4 regions of the Ruegeria sp. YKSE079 genome follow, and region 2 is predicted to be linked to each of the others. Evidence: riboswitches for the same ligand, from Rfam matches in the RefSeq annotation. Region 2 holds a riboswitch; each other region holds the start of a gene.
The links. A riboswitch is a leader RNA that binds a small molecule or an ion and turns the genes downstream of it on or off. The one in region 2 is predicted to bind cobalamin.
Positions count from the first base shown of each region.

Region 1: linked by a shared signal. The riboswitch ahead of AC2FMY_RS15690 (CbtB domain-containing protein) and the one ahead of bluB (5,6-dimethylbenzimidazole synthase) in region 2 are both predicted to bind cobalamin.
Region 3: linked by a shared signal. The riboswitch ahead of AC2FMY_RS01355 (hypothetical protein) and the one ahead of bluB (5,6-dimethylbenzimidazole synthase) in region 2 are both predicted to bind cobalamin.
Region 4: linked by a shared signal. The riboswitch ahead of AC2FMY_RS15620 (DUF1636 family protein) and the one ahead of bluB (5,6-dimethylbenzimidazole synthase) in region 2 are both predicted to bind cobalamin.

Region 1 covers NZ_JBXWRJ010000017.1:24,236-29,530, forward strand. Annotated here, with positions in the region: gene cobM (precorrin-4 C(11)-methyltransferase) at 1-188, shown strand, start outside; gene AC2FMY_RS15675 (cobyrinic acid a,c-diamide synthase CobB) at 175-1,497, shown strand; gene cobA (uroporphyrinogen-III C-methyltransferase) at 1,494-2,222, shown strand; gene cobF (precorrin-6A synthase (deacetylating)) at 2,215-2,958, shown strand; cobalamin riboswitch at 3,002-3,212, shown strand; gene AC2FMY_RS15690 (CbtB domain-containing protein) at 3,248-3,418, shown strand; gene AC2FMY_RS15695 (CbtA family protein) at 3,422-4,114, shown strand; gene AC2FMY_RS15700 (hypothetical protein) at 4,181-4,663, shown strand; gene AC2FMY_RS15705 (DUF1636 family protein) at 4,651-5,010, opposite strand; gene AC2FMY_RS15710 (DUF302 domain-containing protein) at 5,158-5,295, shown strand, end outside.
Region 2 covers NZ_JBXWRJ010000008.1:29,435-34,729, forward strand. Annotated here, with positions in the region: gene AC2FMY_RS08955 (glycosyltransferase family 4 protein) at 1-358, shown strand, start outside; gene AC2FMY_RS08960 (aspartate-semialdehyde dehydrogenase) at 471-1,493, shown strand; gene AC2FMY_RS08965 (hypothetical protein) at 1,553-1,945, opposite strand; cobalamin riboswitch at 2,124-2,301, shown strand; gene bluB (5,6-dimethylbenzimidazole synthase) at 2,346-3,113, shown strand; gene AC2FMY_RS08975 (carbonic anhydrase) at 3,158-3,808, opposite strand; gene AC2FMY_RS08980 (hypothetical protein) at 3,959-4,348, shown strand; gene AC2FMY_RS08985 (leucyl aminopeptidase family protein) at 4,411-5,295, shown strand, end outside.
Region 3 covers NZ_JBXWRJ010000001.1:276,382-281,676, reverse strand. Annotated here, with positions in the region: gene AC2FMY_RS01365 (alpha/beta hydrolase family protein) at 1-827, opposite strand, end outside; gene AC2FMY_RS01360 (TetR/AcrR family transcriptional regulator) at 910-1,485, shown strand; cobalamin riboswitch at 1,549-1,754, shown strand; gene AC2FMY_RS01355 (hypothetical protein) at 1,844-2,248, shown strand; gene AC2FMY_RS01350 (protein-tyrosine phosphatase family protein) at 2,286-2,789, opposite strand; gene AC2FMY_RS01345 (DNA polymerase III subunit gamma/tau) at 2,958-4,724, shown strand; gene AC2FMY_RS01340 (TauD/TfdA dioxygenase family protein) at 4,824-5,295, shown strand, end outside.
Region 4 covers NZ_JBXWRJ010000017.1:10,877-16,171, reverse strand. Annotated here, with positions in the region: gene cobN (cobaltochelatase subunit CobN) at 1-1,345, opposite strand, end outside; gene cobW (cobalamin biosynthesis protein CobW) at 1,361-2,416, opposite strand; gene AC2FMY_RS15620 (DUF1636 family protein) at 2,420-2,803, opposite strand; cobalamin riboswitch at 2,874-3,080, opposite strand; gene AC2FMY_RS15615 (LysR family transcriptional regulator) at 3,152-4,036, opposite strand; gene AC2FMY_RS15610 (NAD(P)-dependent oxidoreductase) at 4,115-5,125, shown strand; gene AC2FMY_RS15605 (PhoX family protein) at 5,197-5,295, opposite strand, start outside.

The sequences.
Region 1 (5,295 bases), on a different contig from region 2:
CAACGCTCGACACCCTGAAAGAAGCGCTGGACGCGAGCATCTCGCGGACCGCGCTGATCTTGGTGGGGCCAGCGCTGGCCGGCGAAGGGTTTGACGAAAGCTGCCTCTATTCCAAGGAATACGACCGGCGCTATCGCCCGCAGAGCGCGGACAGCCCGTGGTCGAGCTGGAGTCATGGCGATGACTAACCCGCCGGGAGTTCTGATTTCGGCGCCCTCGTCGGGTACCGGCAAGACGACGGTGATGCTGGGCCTGCTCAGAGCGCTGGCCGAGGACGGGCTGACCGTTCAACCGTTCAAGAGCGGGCCGGATTACATCGACCCGGCCTTTCACCGCGCGGCGGCGGGGCGTTCCTCGTTCAACCTGGACAGCTGGGCGATGGGCGAACCGCTGCTGGGCGCGATCTCGGCCCAGGCCGAGGGTGCGGACATCGTGGTGGCCGAAGGGTCGATGGGCCTGTTCGACGGCGTTGCCAAACCGGGCGAGCTGGGCCATGGGTCGAGCGCCGAAACCGCACTGCGGATGGGTTGGCCGGTGGTACTGGTTCTGGATGTGGGCGGTCAGGCGCAATCGGCGGCGGCCACGGCGCTGGGGTTCCGGATGTACAACCCTGACCTGCCCTTTGCCGGGGTGATATTGAACCGCTGCGCCAGCCCCCGACATGAACGCCTGACCCGGTTGGGGATGGAGCGTGCGGGTCTGCCGGTGCTGGGCGTACTGCCGCGCCGGGGCGATCTGACCTTGCCTGAACGGCATCTGGGCCTGATACAGGCGGTTGAACACCCCGATCTGGAAAGCGCGATTGCCGGTTACGCGGCGTTTTTGCGCGAACATGTGGATCTGGAGGCAATCAAGGCGGCGGCTTCATCAAGTCCGCAAGGGTCCTCGGCGTCGGCGCTGCCATTTCCCCCGGCGCAGCGCATCGCATTGGCGCGGGACGAGGCCTTTTCCTTTACCTATCCGCATTTGTTGGAAGGCTGGCGCGCGGCGGGGGCCGAAATCCTGCCGTTTTCTCCGCTGGCGGATGAGGCGCCGGCGGCGGATGCCGATCTGGTCTGGCTGCCGGGTGGTTATCCCGAATTGCATGCTGGCAAGCTGGCAACAGCCGACACGTTCCTGACCGGTCTGCGCAAACATGCCGAGACAAAGCCTGTACACGGTGAATGCGGCGGTTACATGGCCCTGGGCGAAGCACTGATCGACAAGGATGGGGTAGGCCACAAGATGGCCGGGCTGTTGGGTCTGGTCACGTCTTATGAAAAACGCAAGTTCAATCTGGGATACCGCAAGGCGCGTCTGATTGCGCCGATACCCGGACATGGCGCGGGCGCAATGTTGCGCGGGCACGAGTTTCACTATTCGTCGATTGTCGACCAACCGGACGCGCCGCTGGCGCAGGTCTTTGACGCTGAAGGGGTCGAAGGCCCTCAAACCGGCTCGGTACGCGGCAACGTTACCGGCACCTTTTTCCACCTGATTGCGGAGGCTTCGACATGAGCGGCTTTGTCTCTTTCATCGGCTCCGGTCCCGGCGATCCGGAACTTTTGACGCTCAAGGCGGTGGACCGGCTCGGCAAGGCCGACGCGGTGCTGTTCGATGATCTGAGCAGCGGTCCGATCCTGACACACGCGCGCGAGGATGCCGATCTGGTCGGTGTCGGCAAACGCGCCGGTCGCCCCTCGCCCAAGCAGGACCATGTCAGCCGTCTGCTGGTCGATTATGCCCAGACCGGACAGCGTGTCGTACGGCTGAAATCCGGTGATGGTGGTCTGTTCGGTCGGTTGGAGGAGGAAATCGTCGCCCTGCGCGAGGCCGGTATCGACTATGAGATCATTCCCGGCATCCCGTCGGCCATCGCGGCGGCGGCGGCGGCGGGCATTCCGCTGACCCGCAGGCTGACGGCGCGGCGGGTGCAGTTCGTCACCGGCCATGATGTCAGCGGCAAGCTGCCTCAGGATCTGAATTTACCTGCCTTGGCCGATGCTGGCGCGACCACCGTCGTTTTCATGGGCAAGCGCACGTTTCCATTGCTGGTCGAGGCTCTGAATGACCACGGGCTGCCGCTCGACACCCCGGCGCTGATGGCCGAATCCGTGTCGACGCCGGACCAGAAACTGCAACGCGCAACGATCGGAGCATTGGCGGAGCAACTGAAATCAGAGGTCGGCACCGCCCCCGCCCTGATCCTTTACGGCCCGTTGGCGGAGTTCGGGGATGTATGAGCTGAACCTGATCGGTATCGGCACCGGCAATCCCGATCACGTCACGTTCCAGGGGGCAAACGCGATACGGGCGGCGGACCTGATCCTGATCCCCCGCAAGGGCGAGAACAAGGCCGATCTGGCTGGACTGCGGGAGGAGATCATCGCGCAAGTGGCGGACGCGGCACCTCAGATCGCCTATTTCGATATCCCCAGGCGCCGCGCCGATAACGGCTATTTACGCGGCGTGGACGAATGGCATGACGCTATCGCCCTGCGCTGGCAGGAGACGATCGCCGGGTTTCCGCAGGCCCGGCAGGTGGCGCTGCTGATCTGGGGTGATCCATCGCTTTATGACAGTTCGCTGCGAATTGCGTCGCGGCTGGACCCGCAGCCGGTCACACGGGTGATTCCCGGCATCACCGCGCTGCAGGCACTGACGGCCGCCCATGCGATTCCGATCAACGACATCGGCGCGCCCTATGTCGTCACGACCGGCCGCCGCATCCGGGACGAGGGCTGGCCTGACGGTGCCGACAAGGTTGCGGTCATGCTGGACGGCGAATGCTCGTTTCAAAGCCTTGATATGATGGCGTTCGACATTTGGTGGGGCGCGTATGTGGGCATGAAGGAAGAAATCCTGGTCAAAGGCCCTCTGGCGGACGTTGCGGACAAGATTCTTGAAACCCGTGCCCGGGCACGCGCCGATCATGGCTGGATCATGGACATCTATTTGCTGCGCAGGCGCGAAAAATGACCGAATGGGTCGCAAATGGGAATTGCGCGAACGACTGCATCGCGGCTAAATGAAAGGGTCTGGTCCTGCCGGAGAATTCCGGTGCTAAGAGGGAATTTGGTGCGGCCATCCCGGTGGTCAAATCCAAAGCCGCCCCCGCGACTGTAAGCGGTGAGCTTCTGTTCAACCAGCCACTCCCGGAACTGTCCCGGGGGGAAGGCGAACAGAGGCACCGACCCGCAAGCCAGGAGACCTGCCAGGCAAGAAACGAAACACCGGCCGTCGGGTGCGGCGGCTCAGGAGGACTAAAATGACGACCAAAACGCTCAAGGCATCTGCTGCCGGTTCGGCCATCCTTCCGGCTCTGTTTGCTGTTGTTCTGGGTCTGGGGATCATCACCCTGACCGGCCATGTTCAGGCATCCGCCCTGCACGACGCCGCTCATGATGTGCGCCACTCAACCGGCTTCCCCTGCCACTGACCCATGTTCAGTCGCATTCTGACCAGCGCGTTGTTCGCTGGCGCTGCAGCAGGGCTGATCACCGCCCTGCTGCAGCTCGTATTTGTGCAGCCCGTCCTGCTTCACGCTGAACTCTACGAGTCCGGCGAATTGGTGCATTTCGGAGCAGCCGCCGTTTCGGCACATCCGGATCTGCCGGGGTTCGACCTGATGCGCGATGGGCTGAGCATCGTGTTCACCATGCTGACCTATACCGGCTATGCGCTGGTGCTGGTGGCCCTGATGTCGATGGCAGAACGGATGGGCCATGAGGTCAATGCCCGCACCGGCATCCTGTGGGGGTTGGCGGGCTTCATCACTTTCCACTTCGCGCCCGGACTGTCCTTGGCGCCTGAGGTGCCCGGTGTGGCCTATTCCGACATCACCGCGCGCCAGATCTGGTGGACCGGAACCGTGGCAGCGGCAGGTGTCGCCATGTGGCTGATCGCGTTCGGTGGCAATCTGATCAGCTACCTGATCGCGACCGTGCTGCTTTTGGCGCCGCACCTGATCGGAGCCCCCGAACCCGACAGCTTTACCGGCCCGGTTCCGACCGAACTGGGCGCCCTGTTCGCGGCGCGCGCCTTTGGTGTCGGTATGGCCGCCTGGGTTCTGGTGGGCACGTTTGCCGGATATTTCTGGCAGGCCGAAGGAAAACGCGCCGAAGCCAACGCGTAATCGTTTGCTGATGCATCCCGCCGGGCCAGACGCCCGGCGGGATTATTTATATCAAAAGGATTCGAGATGTTCCGATCTCTCGCACTTTTCGGCATCGGCCTGATCTTTGGCGCTGGCGCAGGTTTCGTGACGGCGGCGGGTTATGGCGTGACATTTGAAGGCCACGATCACGGCGACCCGGCCCAACACGGCGAAGCCGGTTCACATGATCATGCCACAACCATAAATTTTTCATCGGGCGCGGACGCACCGGGACTTGAGGTCATGCTTGCCAAGGATCCGATGGCCGGTTGGAATCTGCATGTCATTCCGCGGAATTTCCGCTTTTCCCCGGAAAATGCCTCGCTGGCGGACAGGCCGGGCGAAGGCCATGCGCATGTCTATGTCAATGGTGCCAAGCTGGCGCGCCTTTATGGCGAGTGGATGCATATCGACGAATTGCCCAAAGGCGAGGTCGAGATCGAAGTCTCTCTGAACGCCAACGATCACAGCCAGCTGACCGTGGATGACGTGCCCGTCGCCGCCTCGGTCGCGGTTCAGGTCGACTGAATCGCCGGTATCCGCGCGCGCAGGCACAGGCGAAGCCGCCCGCATGGTCGGGCGTCTTCGATCCAGCCCGAGGCGCTGTCCAGATAAGTCTGGCAAGTGGCGGCGATGTCGTCAGCATCCTTGACCGGATCAAGGTCGGAAAAGACATACGAGGCCAGTCCCTGCCCCTGCAACCCCAGGGCAACCGGTTGCTCGCATGCGCTGAAACAGGCGTGTTGCGTAAGTTCGACCCGATCGGAAAGCCCGGCCTTTGCAAGCGCATCTGTCACGGCATCACGCTCGGCCTCGCGATCCCGCGCTCCAAGGCAGCTGGAACAGATCAGCAATCGAATACGTTGGGTGGTCATGTATGGCCCATGCTTGCGTCGGGCCGTTATTGCGGGTTTCGACCTGCATGCGCAAGCCGGGTTTGATCGGATGGACACGGGATTGTGACACCGGACATATGCAAAATCTGGCATCACAGTCTTGTCAAACCAACCGGAGCTGGAACGATGAAACGTCTGTGGACAATCCTTTGCCTTGCCGCCCTGCCCGCTTGGGCCGGTGATCTGGAACCCCGCGAAGGATGGGAAGTTCATCAATCTACCAAGACCTATGAAGATCTTGTCTCCGACACCGCGGCGGCGATC
Region 2 (5,295 bases):
CGAGGTCACCGTGGACCGGATCGCGGAATGGTATCAGATTCTGGACCTGTTCATCGCCCCCCAGCGATGGGAAGGGTTCGGCCTGACCCCGCTGGAGGCGATGGCCTGCGGTGTGCCGGTGGTGGCCACCGATGTGGGCGCGTTTTCCGAAATCGTGACCGACCCGTCGCTGGGTCGCGTCGTGGCCCCGAACAACATCCAGGCGCTGGCCGGCGCGGCGGCGGAGATGCTGGCGGACCGCGATTCTCTGGCCCGGTCCGGAGTGACGGCCCGCACCCATGTAGAGACGCATTTTGATATCGAGGGCGAAGCAAATGCGCTGGTCGAGGTCTATGAGGGCCTTCTGGCCGGGGGCTGAGACACAGCGCCACGCCTCAAATTGACGTCAGGGACGCAAATACGCCGCCTGCCCCCTTTCTTCTGCGACAAAGGGTGCTATGAACGCGCGTCCTTAACTCAGGAGACAAGACATGGGCTATCGCGTCGTCGTCGTCGGCGCCACGGGCAACGTGGGCCGCGAAATGCTGAACATCCTGGCCGAGCGCCAGTTCCCCGTGGACGAAATTGCCGCTTTGGCAAGCCGTCGTTCGCTGGGCACCGAAGTCAGCTTTGGCGACAAGACGATCAAGACCCAGGACTTGGCCACCTTTGACTTTACCGGCTGGGACATGGCGCTGTTTGCCGTGGGTTCGGCCGCGACCAAGGATTACGCGCCCAAGGCGGCGGCGGCGGGCTGTGTCGTGATCGACAACTCTTCGCTCTATCGCTATGACCCGGACATTCCGCTGATCGTGCCGGAAGTGAACCCGCAGGCGATCCACGACTATTCCAAGAAGAATATCATCGCGAACCCCAACTGCTCGACCGCGCAGATGGTGGTTGCGCTGAAACCGCTGCATGACCGTGCCAGGATCAAGCGCGTCGTGGTGTCGACCTATCAGTCGGTGTCGGGAGCGGGCAAGGAAGGCATGGACGAGCTGTGGGATCAGACCAAGGCCGTCTACAACCCGATCAACGAGGTCGAGCCGAAGAAGTTCCAGAAGCAGATCGCCTTCAACGTCATTCCGCATATCGACGTCTTCATGGAGGATGGCTCGACCAAGGAAGAGTGGAAGATGGTGGCCGAGACCAAGAAGATCGTGGACCCCAAGATCAAGGTCACCGCGACCTGCGTGCGGGTGCCGGTCTTCGTCGGCCATTCCGAGGCGGTGAACATCGAGTTCGAAGAGTTCCTGGACGAGGATGAGGCCCGCGACATCCTGCGCGAGGCGCCGGGCATCATGGTGATCGACAAGCGCGAGGCCGGTGGCTATGTCACGCCGGTGGAATGCGTCGGCGATTTTGCCACCTTCATCAGCCGCATCCGGCAGGACTCGACCATCGAGAACGGCCTGAACCTGTGGTGCGTCAGCGACAACCTGCGCAAGGGCGCTGCCCTGAACGCGGTGCAGATCGCCGAACTGCTGGGGCGGGAAGTGCTGAAAAAGGGTTGAAACCGGTTAGATGTGGAATTGCAGAAGGCGATACAATGTGTCGCCCTCTTCGCCATTGTTTACAGCCCGAAAAACCCATCGCTTCGAATCGATATGCCAGCCCACGTATAACCAAAGAAATTTGCAAAGATGATCCAGGCGAACTTCGGGTATTTTTTGTATACGAAAATCGCAATTAACAAGCCGCCGAATACGACGACGTGATACAGGAACGCGAACAGCAGCGCGGGCAGGAAATTCGACGCTGTTTCCGGGGTAAAGCTGGGATCGTTTATTGTTTCCGTCGCCAACCGCATGGCAAATCCTGTGACGACACAAATAACACCCGAGACGACCCTATAGGTTGAGGTTATCCCCGGCTTGGTCCGACCTATGTTTTGCCTTATTCTTTCGAAATTCGCGTCCGAAACACGCGTGCCTTCAACGCCATGACCATAGCTATGACGAGCCATAACAAATCCCTCCTAAACAATCACAGGAAGAAATGCTAACGCGCGCCACAAAGGCGCACAAGTTCTTGCCTCGACTGAAGCGGATCGAACCGTCCAAACTGGAGGAGCCTGTCAAGCGACGCACGCAAGGTCGGGGAAAACGCATCTCTTTTTCGTTGACTGCCCTGCATAGGCGTCTAGTGTCCGCCCACCTTTCGGTGCCCGCCCGTCGGGAGAATCGGGAACGCGGTGCAAACCCGCGACGTGCCCAACGCTGTAAGGGGGACTGTGCGGACATGAACCACTGGCCCTGGCCGGGAAGGGGTTCGCGCGGGAAGATCCCGAGTCAGAAGACCGGCCGGAAGGGATGGCGCAGCCTGCGTGGACGGCGGGCGGCGCGGGACCATCCAAGGGGACTCCGATGGCCATTACCACCAAACCGGCGCTGATGGCGCCCGACGCTTTTGACAAGGCGAGCCGCGAAGCGGTTTATCGAACTATCCTCAACCGCCGCGACACCCGCGGGGATTTCCTGCCGGACCCGATACCCGAAGACCGGTTGAGCCGTGTCCTTTTGGCGGCGCATCACGCGCCATCGGTGGGATACATGCAGCCGTGGGATTTCCTGATCCTGCAGGACCGTGATATGCGGCGGCAGGTGCATGAGCTGTTTGCCAAGGCCCATGCTGAGGCCGCGCTGATGTTCCCGGTCGAGCAGCGCGACACTTATCGCAAGCTCAAGCTGGAAGGTATCCTCGAGGCGCCGATCAACATCTGCATCACTTGCGACCGCAGCCGCTCTGGGCCGGTGGTGATCGGTCGCACTCATATTCCGGTAATGGACATGTTCTCGTCGGTCTGTGCGGTACAGAACTTCTGGCTGGCGGCACGAGCCGAGGGGCTGGGGGTGGGCTGGGTGTCGATCCTTGACAATGGCGCGCTGAAAGAGGTGCTGAACCTGCCCGCCGAGGTTGTACCCGTCGCATATCTTTGTGTCGGGCTGGTCCGTGGTTTTCACGACAGGCCGGAACTTGAAAAGGCTGGTTGGCTGCCGCGCCGCGCGATCACCGACCACGTGCACTTTGGTCAATGGGGGCAAACCGGCGGTGATGCAGAACTGACCGGGCGCTTGCGCGCGGACCAGGCATCAATCGCAGACGGAACGTTCCTGTCGCGGCGGCTAGACTGATTTCCAGAAGCGGTTCGGGCGCCGAAGATCGGCGCCCGGGTCACTCAGACCGGTTCGAACTTTCCTTTCGCAGGATCATAGCTCTGCAATCCGCCTGCGCCGATGTCGGTCCAAAGGCCGTGAATGCTGAGGCTTTTGGCCTCGACGGCGGAGGCGACGAACGGGAAGGTCATCAGGTTTTCCAGCGAGGCCACCACGGCCTGTTTCTCGAACTGGCGAGCCTGTTCGATGTTGTCCTTGAGATCGGCAACCAGATCGTATTTCGGTTTCAGGATATCCATCCAGCGCCCGACGAAGCTTTCCTTGGCCTCAAGCTGTGGCGCCTGCCCCTTGCACATGTCGATACAGCCCTGAACGCCACCACATTGCGAATGGCCCAGCACGATCAGATGCGCGACCTTCAGCGCGGTGACCGCATATTCGATGGCCGCGCTGGTGCCGTGGTGATCGCCATCGGGCGCATAGGGCGGTACCAGGTTGGCAATGTTGCGGTGGATGAAGAATTCGCCCTGATCGGCGCCGAAGATAGATGTGACGTGCACCCGGCTGTCGCAGCAGGAGATCACCATGGCGCGCGGATGCTGCCCTTCGTTGGCCAATGTGCGGTACCAGGCCTCGTTCTCGGCATAGGTCGTGGCTTTCCAGCCATGGTAGCGCTTGACCAGATAATTCGGCAGAGGTTTAGCGAAGTCCATTCCAGTAAATCCCCAAGGTTTTCTGTGCTGCAGCGTGATCTAATCCGAATTGAAACAAAATTCGAGACATTATCCACTTTTGCCGAAACCTTTTGCCAACCACTGTGGCGCGAGGATGCGACCGTGCCGTGGGGGTGCGACTTTATTGGGGTGAACGTGGTGGAGAAAGTGATCACACTCGTTCAGAGGGAAACCGTGCGACTGGATCCGGACCCTCTGGGAAATCTTTACGATCAGCTGGGCGATTCGGGCGCCGAGGATGTGGTATGCCGCGCCATCGAAGAGCTGGCCCTGCGGCTGTCGCGATGCGAACTCATGTGGCGACAGCGGGATTGGCTGGGTCTGCGCAAGGCCGCACGCTCGCTGGTGGCGATTGCCGAACAGGTCGGCATGACGGCGCTGACCCGCGTGGCGGGAGATGTGTCAGAAGCCGTGGATGCCGGAGACCACGTCGCCGCCAGCGCCACGCTGTTCCGCCTGATCCGGGTCGGCGAGCAGTCGTTGGTTGCGGTTTGGGACCAACGGCATCTTTCGATCTGAAATGGCTTGCAGGTGCCCCGGCGCAAGGTAGTCTGGCCGCACCTCAACCAAGCGAGCCGTTCATGCCCCTGTCTTTTGCCCCTCCCTCCGACCACGCCCTGCACCTGCATGTAATCGAACAGGCCGCGCTTGATGCCTGGCTGGATGCGCAGGACAGCGAGGTTCGGGGTTGGGTAGCGTCCAACGGGTTCACCGGCGCACTGGGACAGGCGCTGTTGGTGCCGGGCCGCGAAGGCGCGGTGCGATTTGCGCTGGCCGGGTACGGCGACGCGACCAAGCGCGCGCGCAAGCGGTTTCCGCTGGCCGCCGCCGCCGAAAAGCTGCCCAAAGGCAGTTATCGGATCGTCTCGGGGCTGGCCGATCAGGATACCGCCAACGAGGCGCTTGGATGGCTGCTGACCGGATACGCCTTTGACCGTTATGCCGCGCAATCGCCGGCCAAGGCCACGCTTGTCGCCCCCGAAGGCGTTGACGCCACCCGGATCGAGGCCATTGCCAATGCCGAAACCCTGATCCGCGATCTGATCAACACCCCGGCATCCGACATGGGGCCGGACCACCTGCAATCAGCGGCCGAGGGGCTGGCGGCCGAGTTCGGGGCGCGGTGCGAGACCATCATCGGCGACGACCTGTTGGCCCGGAATTTTCCGATGATCCATACCGTAGGGCGCGCCGCCGGGCAGGCCCCGAGGCTGATCGAGATGACCTCGGGCGACAGCGGACCCAGCCTGACGCTGGTCGGCAAAGGGGTCTGTTTCGACACCGGCGGGCTGGACCTGAAACCTGCTTCGGCCATGGGGTTGATGAAAAAGGACATGGGCGGGGCGGCCAATGTGCTGGGGCTGGCGCGAATGATCATGGCGCTGGCCCTGCCGATCCGGCTGCGGGTGCTGATCCCGGCGGTGGAAAATTCGGTGGCCGGAAACGCATTTCGCCCCGGCGATATC
Region 3 (5,295 bases), on a different contig from region 2:
ACAACGGCATTCTTACGCGCAAACGCGCCCAGATGGCCAATTTGCTTCACTCCAAAATCCTGAGGCGTCAATTCACGCCGTCGCGCATCTTGCCCATAAAGTTCGGCCAATCGCCAAACGCATTTGGGCGGGATCACCTGATCGTCCGAAAACGCAATCATATCCACTGATGCGCCACTTCTTTTCCAGTCGGGTTTCGGTAAGGTCGTTCCGGCATCCGGCAGATAGCTTTTTGCGGATATGCACCATTTTCGCCATTGCCAATAGACCGGAGCAGGTAGATCTGCTCCGAACCCAACAAGACGCCCAGGCAAATACCCCAAACTCTTAACCAGCAGCGGAACATGCCCGAACCAAAACATTCTGGCGAGCGCTTGATAAGGCCAAGGGTGATCGCGATGTTGTACCAGCCCTGAACAGACACAGATCATTCTGTCGATTTCTTCGATGCCAGGCTGCAAAGGACCGAGCATCCCGCCAATCGAATGCCCGATGACCCAAAGCTTTGAATTTGGGAACCGACGACGCATTTCCATCCGAGCCGCGGGCATGTCGACCAATGCCCAGTCGGTCATGGATGACTTGGATTTCTTTAGGTTGCCGGTCAAAGAGTGGCCGAAATCCCGGTAATCGTACGTCAGACAAGCAATTCCGCGTTCTAAGGCCAGCCACGATGCGAAATGTCTGTAGTAGTCCCTCGGAACACCGGTCGCCCCATTGAGCACGACCGTAACTTCTGGCTGTTCCTTCGCATGAAAGAGGCGGGCAGACAGTTGGTAGTCGCCCGAGTGAATAAGAAGGTCTTCAGCTGACACCTGGTCCTGCATATTTAACTCCGCGCCCCTAGACCGGTCGGTCTAGTTCTGATCTCTGGACCAATTGGTCCAGTGCTGTCAATAATCCACGCAAATGACTGAACGTCCTTTGCCAACAAAAGAGCGCCTGATTCGGGCTGCGGCCGATCTTTTCCAGAGGTCGGGCTATCACGGGGTCGGGCTGAACGAAGTTCTTTCCGTGGCTGACGCACCCAAAGGATCGCTGTATCACCATTTCCCGAATGGAAAGGCCGATCTGGCGCTTGCGGCCGCTACTTGGGCGTCCGATGTGATGCTTGGTCTTATTGCCGCGTCATTTGAGCCTGCGGAAGATTTCCAGTCCGGGGCCACAACTCTTTGCAACAAGATAGCGAAACTTTTCGACAAATCAGGTCAGTGGGATACCTGCCCGATTTCCGCTACTTTGTTCGAAGGGCCGGACAACAATATATTCCGCAACCATGCCTATCACTTGTACGAGGGTTGGATAACCGAAGTCGCACATCACGCAAGGCGACTTGGAGTGGCCGAGCCAGAATTCGCGGCAGATACTGTGTTCATACTGCTCCAGGGCGGGTGGCAGTTGGCCCGGGCAAGGCGATCTTCGGAGACCCTAAGAAACGTGCCTTGCCGCTTGAGCAAGATGTCGACGTCTAAACAAATTCAGTAAACCCGCCCGGCGCGACAAAGGTGCTTGAGCCGCAGGATTCGTCTTGACCCAAAATTGTGCGCCCGCTAGCGATTAGGCGATGGTTTCCGGCCGCGTTCACGGTCGGAATGAAAAGGGAACACGGTACGGTTCTTCCAGAACCAAATCCGCGACTGCCCCCGCAACTGTAGGCGGCGAGCGAAGCCGAAATGCCACTGGTCCAAGGGCCGGGAAGGTCGGCAAAGCAGCGACCCGCAAGTCAGGAGACCTGCCATCGGAACTGAAACTCGAACTCGGGCGGGGTGTCCGGGACAGGGTCCGATAGCTGCTTGCTGTCCTTCCCGTCCGTTGTCCTCGTCACCAGCGCGGAGGGCGCGACATGATTTGGAAATCCGACAAGCACCTGTTCACAGCAACAGTGTGCCAGAAAACCGGTAAACCCTGCCCGGCATTGGCGCAAATGGGTAAAAAACTGGCACAGGCGATATCTGCGACAAAGCCATTGACTGCAGATGACTTCGAGATCGACGGAAGTTGCGCACTTGCACATTGTGCCACTGGGTGCGATGCCAGATTCCGCGCCGATCATTCTCGCATTCGAGTATTCTGCGGTGTGAATGACGAGGCGGATAGCGAACGCCTGAACCAGATTGAAGACGCTCTATTGAACTCTTCTCGGACCGTTTTTCCCTCGGGTTGGATCAAGCAGATGCCCTGCGCGTTCCTCGAAGCAGTTCCGCAGGGCAACCGGGCGGCAGAAACCGCCTGCCACGCGCCACTTTGAAAGAACGCCAACGCAAAAAATAGCCCTCAGCCCGGCCTCAGGGCCGATCTGCCACCATCTGCCCTTTCAGCGCCCAATCCATTTGGGGTTCGGTTTCGACGGCGCAGGGGCGAATGGCGCGTAGCCGTTTCAGCGCATCCGAAGGTCGTTCACCACATTCGACCATCAACCTCAGCGCAGCCATTCCCGATCTTCCGCAACCGCCACGACAGTGGATCAAAATTCGACCACCGCCCGCAAGTGCCTGCCGCGCAGACGCACTGGTCTCGGCCCATTTCGCCTGGACATGACTGGGCGGGATACCAAAATCTTCGATCGGCAAATGGACCCATCGGCAGGCGCGCGCCTGAATATCCAAGCCGAAACTGCGCGCGCCGTCTTGGATCATTTCGACCTCTGTCGTCATCGAAATCACTAGGCCCGGTTTCCAGTCGGCAATGGTGTCGAGGTCAGAAGGATAGTCTCCGCTCCGGCCCGGCATCTGGCAGATAGCCAATGTGCCTCCGCCCACCTGCAGCCCAAATATCACCAGTTGTGACACGATTAGCTCCCACACAACCAACACGCTGAAATCTGCATTCTCCAATCGATGCCTGAGTGTTTTACCCCGGCTTGCAAGCAATCCAAACCAAAATCGGACCTGCTGCTGTGGACGCGGGCATCGCGGCACACTACGCTGCGGTTTTAAGACGAATCCGGCAGAGCAGACATGACCGACACCGCACCCGCACCCTACCAGGTTCTTGCCCGAAAATATCGCCCCGAAACCTTTGCCGATCTGGTCGGCCAGGATTCGATGGTGCGGACACTAAGAAACGCCTTTGAAGCAGACCGGATTGCGCAGGCTTTTATCATGACCGGCATTCGCGGGACGGGTAAAACCACCACCGCACGGATCATCGCCAAGGGCATGAACTGCATCGGGCCGGATGGAAACGGAAAGCCGACAACTGAACCTTGCGGTCAGTGCGAGCATTGCGTTGCGATCATGGAAGGCCGTCATGTAGACGTGATGGAGATGGATGCAGCAAGCCGGACCGGTGTTGGCGACATTCGCGAGATCATCGACAGCGTTCGCTACCGCGCTGCCAGCGCGCGGTATAAGATTTACATTATCGACGAGGTTCACATGTTGTCGACCAGCGCGTTCAACGCGCTGCTGAAGACGCTTGAAGAACCTCCGGCGCACGTGAAATTCATTTTCGCGACAACTGAAATTCGCAAGGTTCCGGTCACAGTTCTGTCTCGTTGCCAGCGCTTTGATCTGCGTCGGATCGAACCCGAAGATATGATCGGCCTGCTACGCATGATCGCCGAATCGGAGGGAGCTCAGATCGCTGGCGACGCACTGGCTCTGATCACCCGCGCAGCTGAAGGTTCGGCCCGGGATGCGACCTCGCTTCTGGATCAGGCGATCTCGCATGGCGCCGGGGAGACCTCTGCGGATCAGGTACGTGCAATGTTGGGGCTGGCGGACCGGGGTCGGGTTCTGGACCTGATGGACATGATCCTGCGGGGCGATGCGGCGGGGGCATTGACCGAACTGGGTGCGCAATATGCCGAAGGCGCCGATCCATTGGCAGTGTTGCGAGATCTGGCCGAGATCACCCATTGGGTTTCTGTTGTCAAAATCACGCCTGATGCAGCACAAGACCCGACCGTTTCGCCCGACGAACGCGCGCGAGGGATACAAATGGCACAGGCGCTGCCTATGCGCGTTTTGACGCGGATGTGGCAGATGCTGCTGAAGGCGCTGGAGGAAGTTTCTGGTGCGCCTAATTCCATGATGGCCGCCGAGATGGCGATCATTCGTCTGACTCATGTCGCCGATCTACCCAGCCCGGAAGAACTGATCAAGCGACTGCAAGATGCGCCTGCGCCACCGGCACCGAACGGCCCGGGTGGAGGAGTTCCCTTGTCAGGCGGGAGTACGTCGACCGCACAGTCAACAGCATCTTATGCGCCAGGCAACCAGTCCGCTCGGCGTCACAACAGCGGTGCGCCAGTTGCAGCCCTCGCGCAGGACCTGCAAGCCGCTTTGGGGCGATACCCAACATTCGAACACGTGGTCGAACTGATCCGCTCCAATCGTGACGGCAAGTTGCTGGTCGATGTTGAGGACGGGATTCGCCTTGTTGCTTATCAACCGGGGCGTATTGAGTTTACCCCGTCCGACAAAGCGCCCAACGATCTGGCCCAGAGGCTGGGCGCAAGCCTGCAACGCTGGACGGGCAATCGTTGGGCTGTTTCGATCGTCTCGAATGGCGAGGCACAGACGATTTCGGAAATTCGCGATGCCGTCGAGATCGCCCTGAAAAATGAAGCCAGTGCGCATCCGTTGGTGCAGGCCGTGATCGCACAGTTCCCCAAGGCCAGCATCACCCGCATCACAACCCCCGAACAACGAGCAGCGCTGGTCGAAGCCGAGGCACTTCCCGAAGTCGAAGACGAATGGGATCCGTTCGAAGAAGAATAGTGACCTTGCAGACGCGTGCCGCTACAAATGTCGCAAATACGCTTGAAGGGTCGATTGCAATCTCACACGGTTCCGGGAGTTGTCTGACAGGAGCCTGGCATGCGAACTGACCCTCTGCACTCCCGTTTCGGATTAATTATTCACGACGTTGATCTGCGCGACGTGACTGCGGAATCGCATTACCCGCGAATCCGGCAAATGTTCGAAACTCATTCCGCGCTTTTGTTCCGCAACCAATCCCTGACGGATGCCGATCACATTCGGTTGGGCGAGTTGTTCGGCCCGCTCGAAAACCGTGAGGCGATGGCGGCGGGACGCGATGTCGAATTCCAAGTTTCGGAGCTTTCCAACCAGACTTCCGATGGACTACGGTCGCGCGATGATCTGCGGCTGCTTGACCTGCAAGCCAATATGCTCTGGCACACGGACAGCACTTTCTTGCCCACTCCTGCGCTGGTCAACATTCTGACTGCGCGTGTTGTTCCCCCTTCGGGTGGAGAGACAGAAATTGCCTCGACGCGGGCAGCGTGGGCGGACATGCCTGAAACCCTTAAATCGAAACTAAAAAATG
Region 4 (5,295 bases), on a different contig from region 2:
GCAAGGTGGACAGGGCCGCGCGGTAATCTGTCAAAGACCAGCTTGTCCGCGCGTCAAGCAGGGTATCGGCGATGGGCTCTGCCGGCGCGGTGTCATACCCCTCGCCGCGCAGGTCCTCCAGCATCGCTTCGGCCGAAGCCAGAGCATCCAGTCCCACCGCGTGGGCCATCTGCCAGTCCTTGCCGGGATAGGTCGATAGCACCAGCACCGGCACTTGTTTTGCCTTGGGTTTCGACGTCAGGCAAAGCCAACCCGACACCCGATCCACCAGCGCCCCGATCCGGTCGGGTTCGGGTGCGTGCATTGCACGTGCGAATTGCAGATGCGCGTCGCGCTGCCCCGGCTCCTTGAACGAGATCACGCTGCCGGTGATGCGGCCATCCACTTCGGGCAGCACCACGTGCATGGCCAGGTCCGCAGGCGACAGACCCCGTTCCGCCTCGTCCCACGCCTTGCGGTTCGAGGTGGCGAGCATGGCCTGAAAAACCGGTACCCCCGCGGCATCCAGAGGCGATGTGCCTCCGCCGCCCTTGCCGGAAAAGGCGGTTGCGTTGACGAGGGCCGCAGGTGTCAGCGAAGCAACCTGCTCTGCCAGCCATTTGGCCGATGCGGGCGCTTTCAGCGACGGTGCAAACAGACCGACGGCATCATATCCGCGGGCCCGGAACGCGCGGATCAAGGCGGCGATCGGCGCCGTGTCAGCCGCGCTGAGATAGGCGCGGTAAAACGTGACAAGGATGCGGGGCTTGCCATCTTCGAAGGCGGTCTCTGCCGCGATTACCCCCTGGTCCGGGCACCACGCGCCGCATTCGGGCAGCGCTTTGGACCCCATCACCGGTCCGGCATACAATCCCGTCGCCAGCGCCATCTGTGCCAGCGCGGCCTGGGCCGCCACCTCGCCGCCGGTATCGCACAGATGCGCAAGGCGGCGCAGGGTCGAGACCGGCAGGGTGGAATAGTCGTCCAGCCGGGTATCCTCACGCCCGTCCGCTGGCAGAACAGCCAGCGCCAGCCCTTTCGATTGCGCCAGCGCATGAACCTGCTGCAGCCCGTAAGACCAGTACGGCACGCCGCCTATAAGCCGGATCAGGATGCCCTTGGCCCCCTCCAGCGTCTGTTCGACATAGGTATCGACCGACAGCGGATGCTTAAGCGCCGACAGATTTGCCAGCCGCAATGACGGCATCCGCCCCTCGGCTCCGCCGCCGCGATGCCAGCCCGCCGCGAACGCGCCAAGGTCGCTGTCGGAAAAGGACAGCACCACCAGATCGCCCGGGCTCTGGCCCAGATCGGTCGGTGTTTCGGTCTCTTCCAGACCGTGGCTTTCGCGAAAGACGACATGCATTGGCGTCTCGGTCCCTTATTCGGCGGCCTCGGCCACACCTTCGAGAATACCGCGAATTGCGGCTTCGTTGATGTCGTCATGCTCGGCAATCACCACCAGGCGCGAGCGGCGCTCTTCGCCCGGTTTCCAAGCCCGGTCGTATTGGTGGCGAACACGCGCGCCCACAGCCTGCACCAGCAGACGCATCGGTTTGTCGGATACGGCGGCGTACCCTTTGACGCGCAGGATGTTCAATTCGTTTGCCAGACGTTCGATCCGGGCCATCAGGTCGGCGGGATCGGATTGCTCGGGCAACTCGATCACGACGCTTTCGAAATCATCGTGTTCATGATCGTCCGCCCCGTCGTGGTGCGATGGGCGGGCATCCATGTCATCCTCGGCAGCGGCCTCCAGCCCCAGGATAACGCGCACGTCCACGGCCCCTTCGGCGACCTCGACCACCGGCAGCGGGCGCGGGGCCTCGGCAGCGATGATTTCCCTGGCCTTCGCAACGCCGTCGGGTCCGGCCAGGTCGGGCTTGGTCAGCAGGATGATATCGGCGCAGGAAATCTGGTCTTCGAACACCTCTGACAGCGGCGTTTCGTGGTCGATGGACTCGTCCGCCATGCGCTGGGCGTCCACCGCTTCGACGTTCGGCGCGAAGCGACCAGCGGCCACCGCCTCGGCATCGGCCAGCGCAATCACACCGTCCACGGTGATCTTCGACCGGATGTCGGGCCAGTCGAACGCCTTGAGCAACGGTTTCGGCAGCGCCAGACCCGAGGTTTCGATCAGGATGTGATCGGGGCGCGGCTCCAGCGCCATCAGCGCCTCGATGGTGGGGATGAAATCGTCGGCCACGGTGCAGCAGATACAGCCATTGGCAAGCTCCATGATGTTTTCCGCCGGGCAATCCGGAATGGCGCAACTTTTCAGGATCTCACCATCGACGCCCACATCGCCGAATTCGTTGACCACCACGGCCAACCGCTTGCCCTGTGGGTTCTGCATCAGGTGGCGGATCAGCGTGGTCTTGCCCGAGCCCAGAAAGCCGGTAATCACGGTGACGGGAAGTTTTTCAAGGGTGCTCATGGCTCAGGCTCCAATCGGGGGAATGCGGGCGGCGCAGTTCTTGCGGAAATGTTCGGGGCGGTCGCGCCACTTTACCAGCCCGTCCTCGGTGGCCAGGTATTTGGTCGCGCCTTCGACGATGATCGCGACATCGTCTGTTTCGCTCAGGTTCTCATAGACGAAGGTCCAGCGCGACGGCCCGCCACGCAGCACGATCGAACAGCCCTGATCGCAGTTCGACAGACACTCGACCGGTTTCAGCAGAACGCCATCGGGCAGTTCGACCTCGGTCAGCGCCTTGTGCAACAGCGCGCCCGGGCGCTGGGCGTCATCCTCGATGGGCAGACCCCGGCGGCAGGTGGTGCAGACCAGCAGTTCGACTGGTGCAGGCTCGGTCACGTCTCTCATCCCCCCATTCAGGTTTCGGGGAACGGGGTTTCATGCGGGCCACGGCCCGACACCGGAACACCCCGTCCGGTCTGGTCTTCGGGCGCTGGCAGGTCTCCCGGCTTACGGATGTCAGGGCTTGTCCCTGTCGGGTGTCCCGCCTTCCCGGCCTGTCGGCCAGTGGCATTTGGGCACCCTCTCCGGTCACGGTCGCGGGGGCGGCTGCGTTTGACGGTGAACCGCTGACGCATTCCCTTTTCATCTGCTCGCGCAGACACCAACAGCGCGGACATGCGGCAAGGGCAGGGGACTTGTCAAGCGCGGCGTCAGGCTTGTGAACCGTCAGGGTGAAAAAGCGACCCGCCATCGTTAACCAGCGGCATCGCCAGCCAACCTGTCCCGCAGCCATGCCTCGAAAAGGCGTGCTGAACCGGAAACCGATGTCGCCGCGTCGGATCGGATCAGGTAATGCGACTGCCCAAAGGGAATCGGTGGCCCGGCAATTTGCAGCGGTGCGCCCTGGGATATGGCATTGCGCGCAAAACGGCCGAGGATGGTGGCGTAACCCGCCCCTCCCATCACCAGTTGCAACGCCGCGACCGTGGTATCGACGGCGTGCCGGGTTGCCGATGGGTCGTGGTCAAGCCCGTGCGCCTCAAGGTAGCGCGCCCAGTTGTCCTCGTAGCCGAGAATGTGGATCAACGGCCCGCTGTGCATCTGCCGGATGGTGGGAACGGGGTCACCGGCACGGCAGACCGGAACGATGGTTTCCTCGCTCAACTTCTCGGCCATGACGCCCGGCCAATCGCCATATCCCAACCGGATCTCGATATCGACATCTGCAGGGGCGGCGCTGTCATTCCAGATATGCGACACCAGCCGCACAGGGATTTCCGGATATTGCGCGCTGAAATCAGGCAATTCCGCCGCGATCCAATAGGTGGCGGTCGAAATTGCTGCCCGTATTGTCAGGCTTTGGCGGGTGGCCGGACCAAACAGGCTGTTGGTGCTGAGCGCGATATCCGACAGCGCCCGCCGCACGGTCAGCGCATAGGATTGGCCAAGTTCGGTCAATTCGATCCGACGCGCGGCGCGCAGAAACAGTTTTTCGCCCAAATCCTCTTCCAGCGAGCGGATATGCAGCGACACTGCCGTCTGGGTCAGCCCAAGTTCTTTCGCCGCCGTGGTAAAGTTCAGATGGCGTGCCGCCGCCTCAAACGTTCGCAACCAGGCCGGATTTGGAAGGCGGTCCATTTATCACCAAAATTTTTTGACCATTGCGATCATTATTATTCGTTTCTCTTGCCGATTTCAAAGCTTCATAGTCACCGCATGAATCGTATACGCGGGCATACGCCCGCCGGGGAGGACAAATCCATGAAAGTTGGTTTCATCGGTCTGGGTAATGTGGGCCACAAACTGTCAGGCTCGCTCTTGCGGAACGGAATTGATCTGGCGGTGCATGACCTGAATGAAAATCTGGTCGACATGTTCGTCGAGCGTGGCGCCAAACGCGCGGACGGTCCGGCACAGCTGATGCGCGAATGTGACGCCGTCATCACCTGCCTGCCATCGCCTGCGGCCTCGGACGCGGTGATGCAACAGATGCTGCCCGAAGTGAAGCCGGGCAAGATCTGGATGGAGATGTCGACCACCGACGAGGCCGAGGTCAAAAGGCTCGGCGCCATGGTGATCGAGCGCGGCGGCGCCGCGGTGGACTGCCCGGTTTCGGGCGGCTGCCATCGGGCGGATACCGGCAACATCTCGATTTTCGCGGGCTGCGACCGCGCGACGTTCGAACGTATCCTGCCCTTCCTCACCACGATGGGCCGCCGCATCCTGCACACTGGCGACCTCGGGTCGGCTTCGGTTCTGAAGGTTCTCACCAATTATCTGGCGACAGCAAACCTTGTGACCTGTTGCGAAGCATTGGTTGTTGCCAAGGCTGCGGGCATGGATCTGAACACCGCCTATGAGGCGATGAAAATCTCGTCCGGCACCTCGTTCGTGCATGAAACCGAAAGCCAGGTGATCCTGAACGGTTCGCGCGATATTTCCTTCACAATGGATCTGGTGAAAAAGGACATCGGCCTGTTCCAGGAAGTTGCGGATCGCGCCAACGTGCCGTTGGAGATCAACCCGGTTCTGATCGACATCTTCAACGACGGGATCGCGCGTTTTGGCCCCCGCGAGTTGTCTCCCAACATCATCAAGCGCCTCGAAGAAGCAACGGGCCTCGATATCCGCGCCCCGGGCTTCCCGCCCGAGATGGTCGATGATGAACCCGAAGAGCCCGGTTACGAGGTCATTCCGCAAGGCAAGGAACTGAAGGCCGCCGAATAATTTCAGTCACTCCGAAACAAAACGCCCCCGGAACCGCGTTTCGGGGGCGTTTCCTTTGGATGACGGTCAGGTCAGCCTATAGGTGAGTTGTCGTCGCGCTTGATCGCGACCACCGACGAACGCGGCGTGCCGCCATCGGGCCAGTTGCCGCCGGGATGCTGGATGCCCAC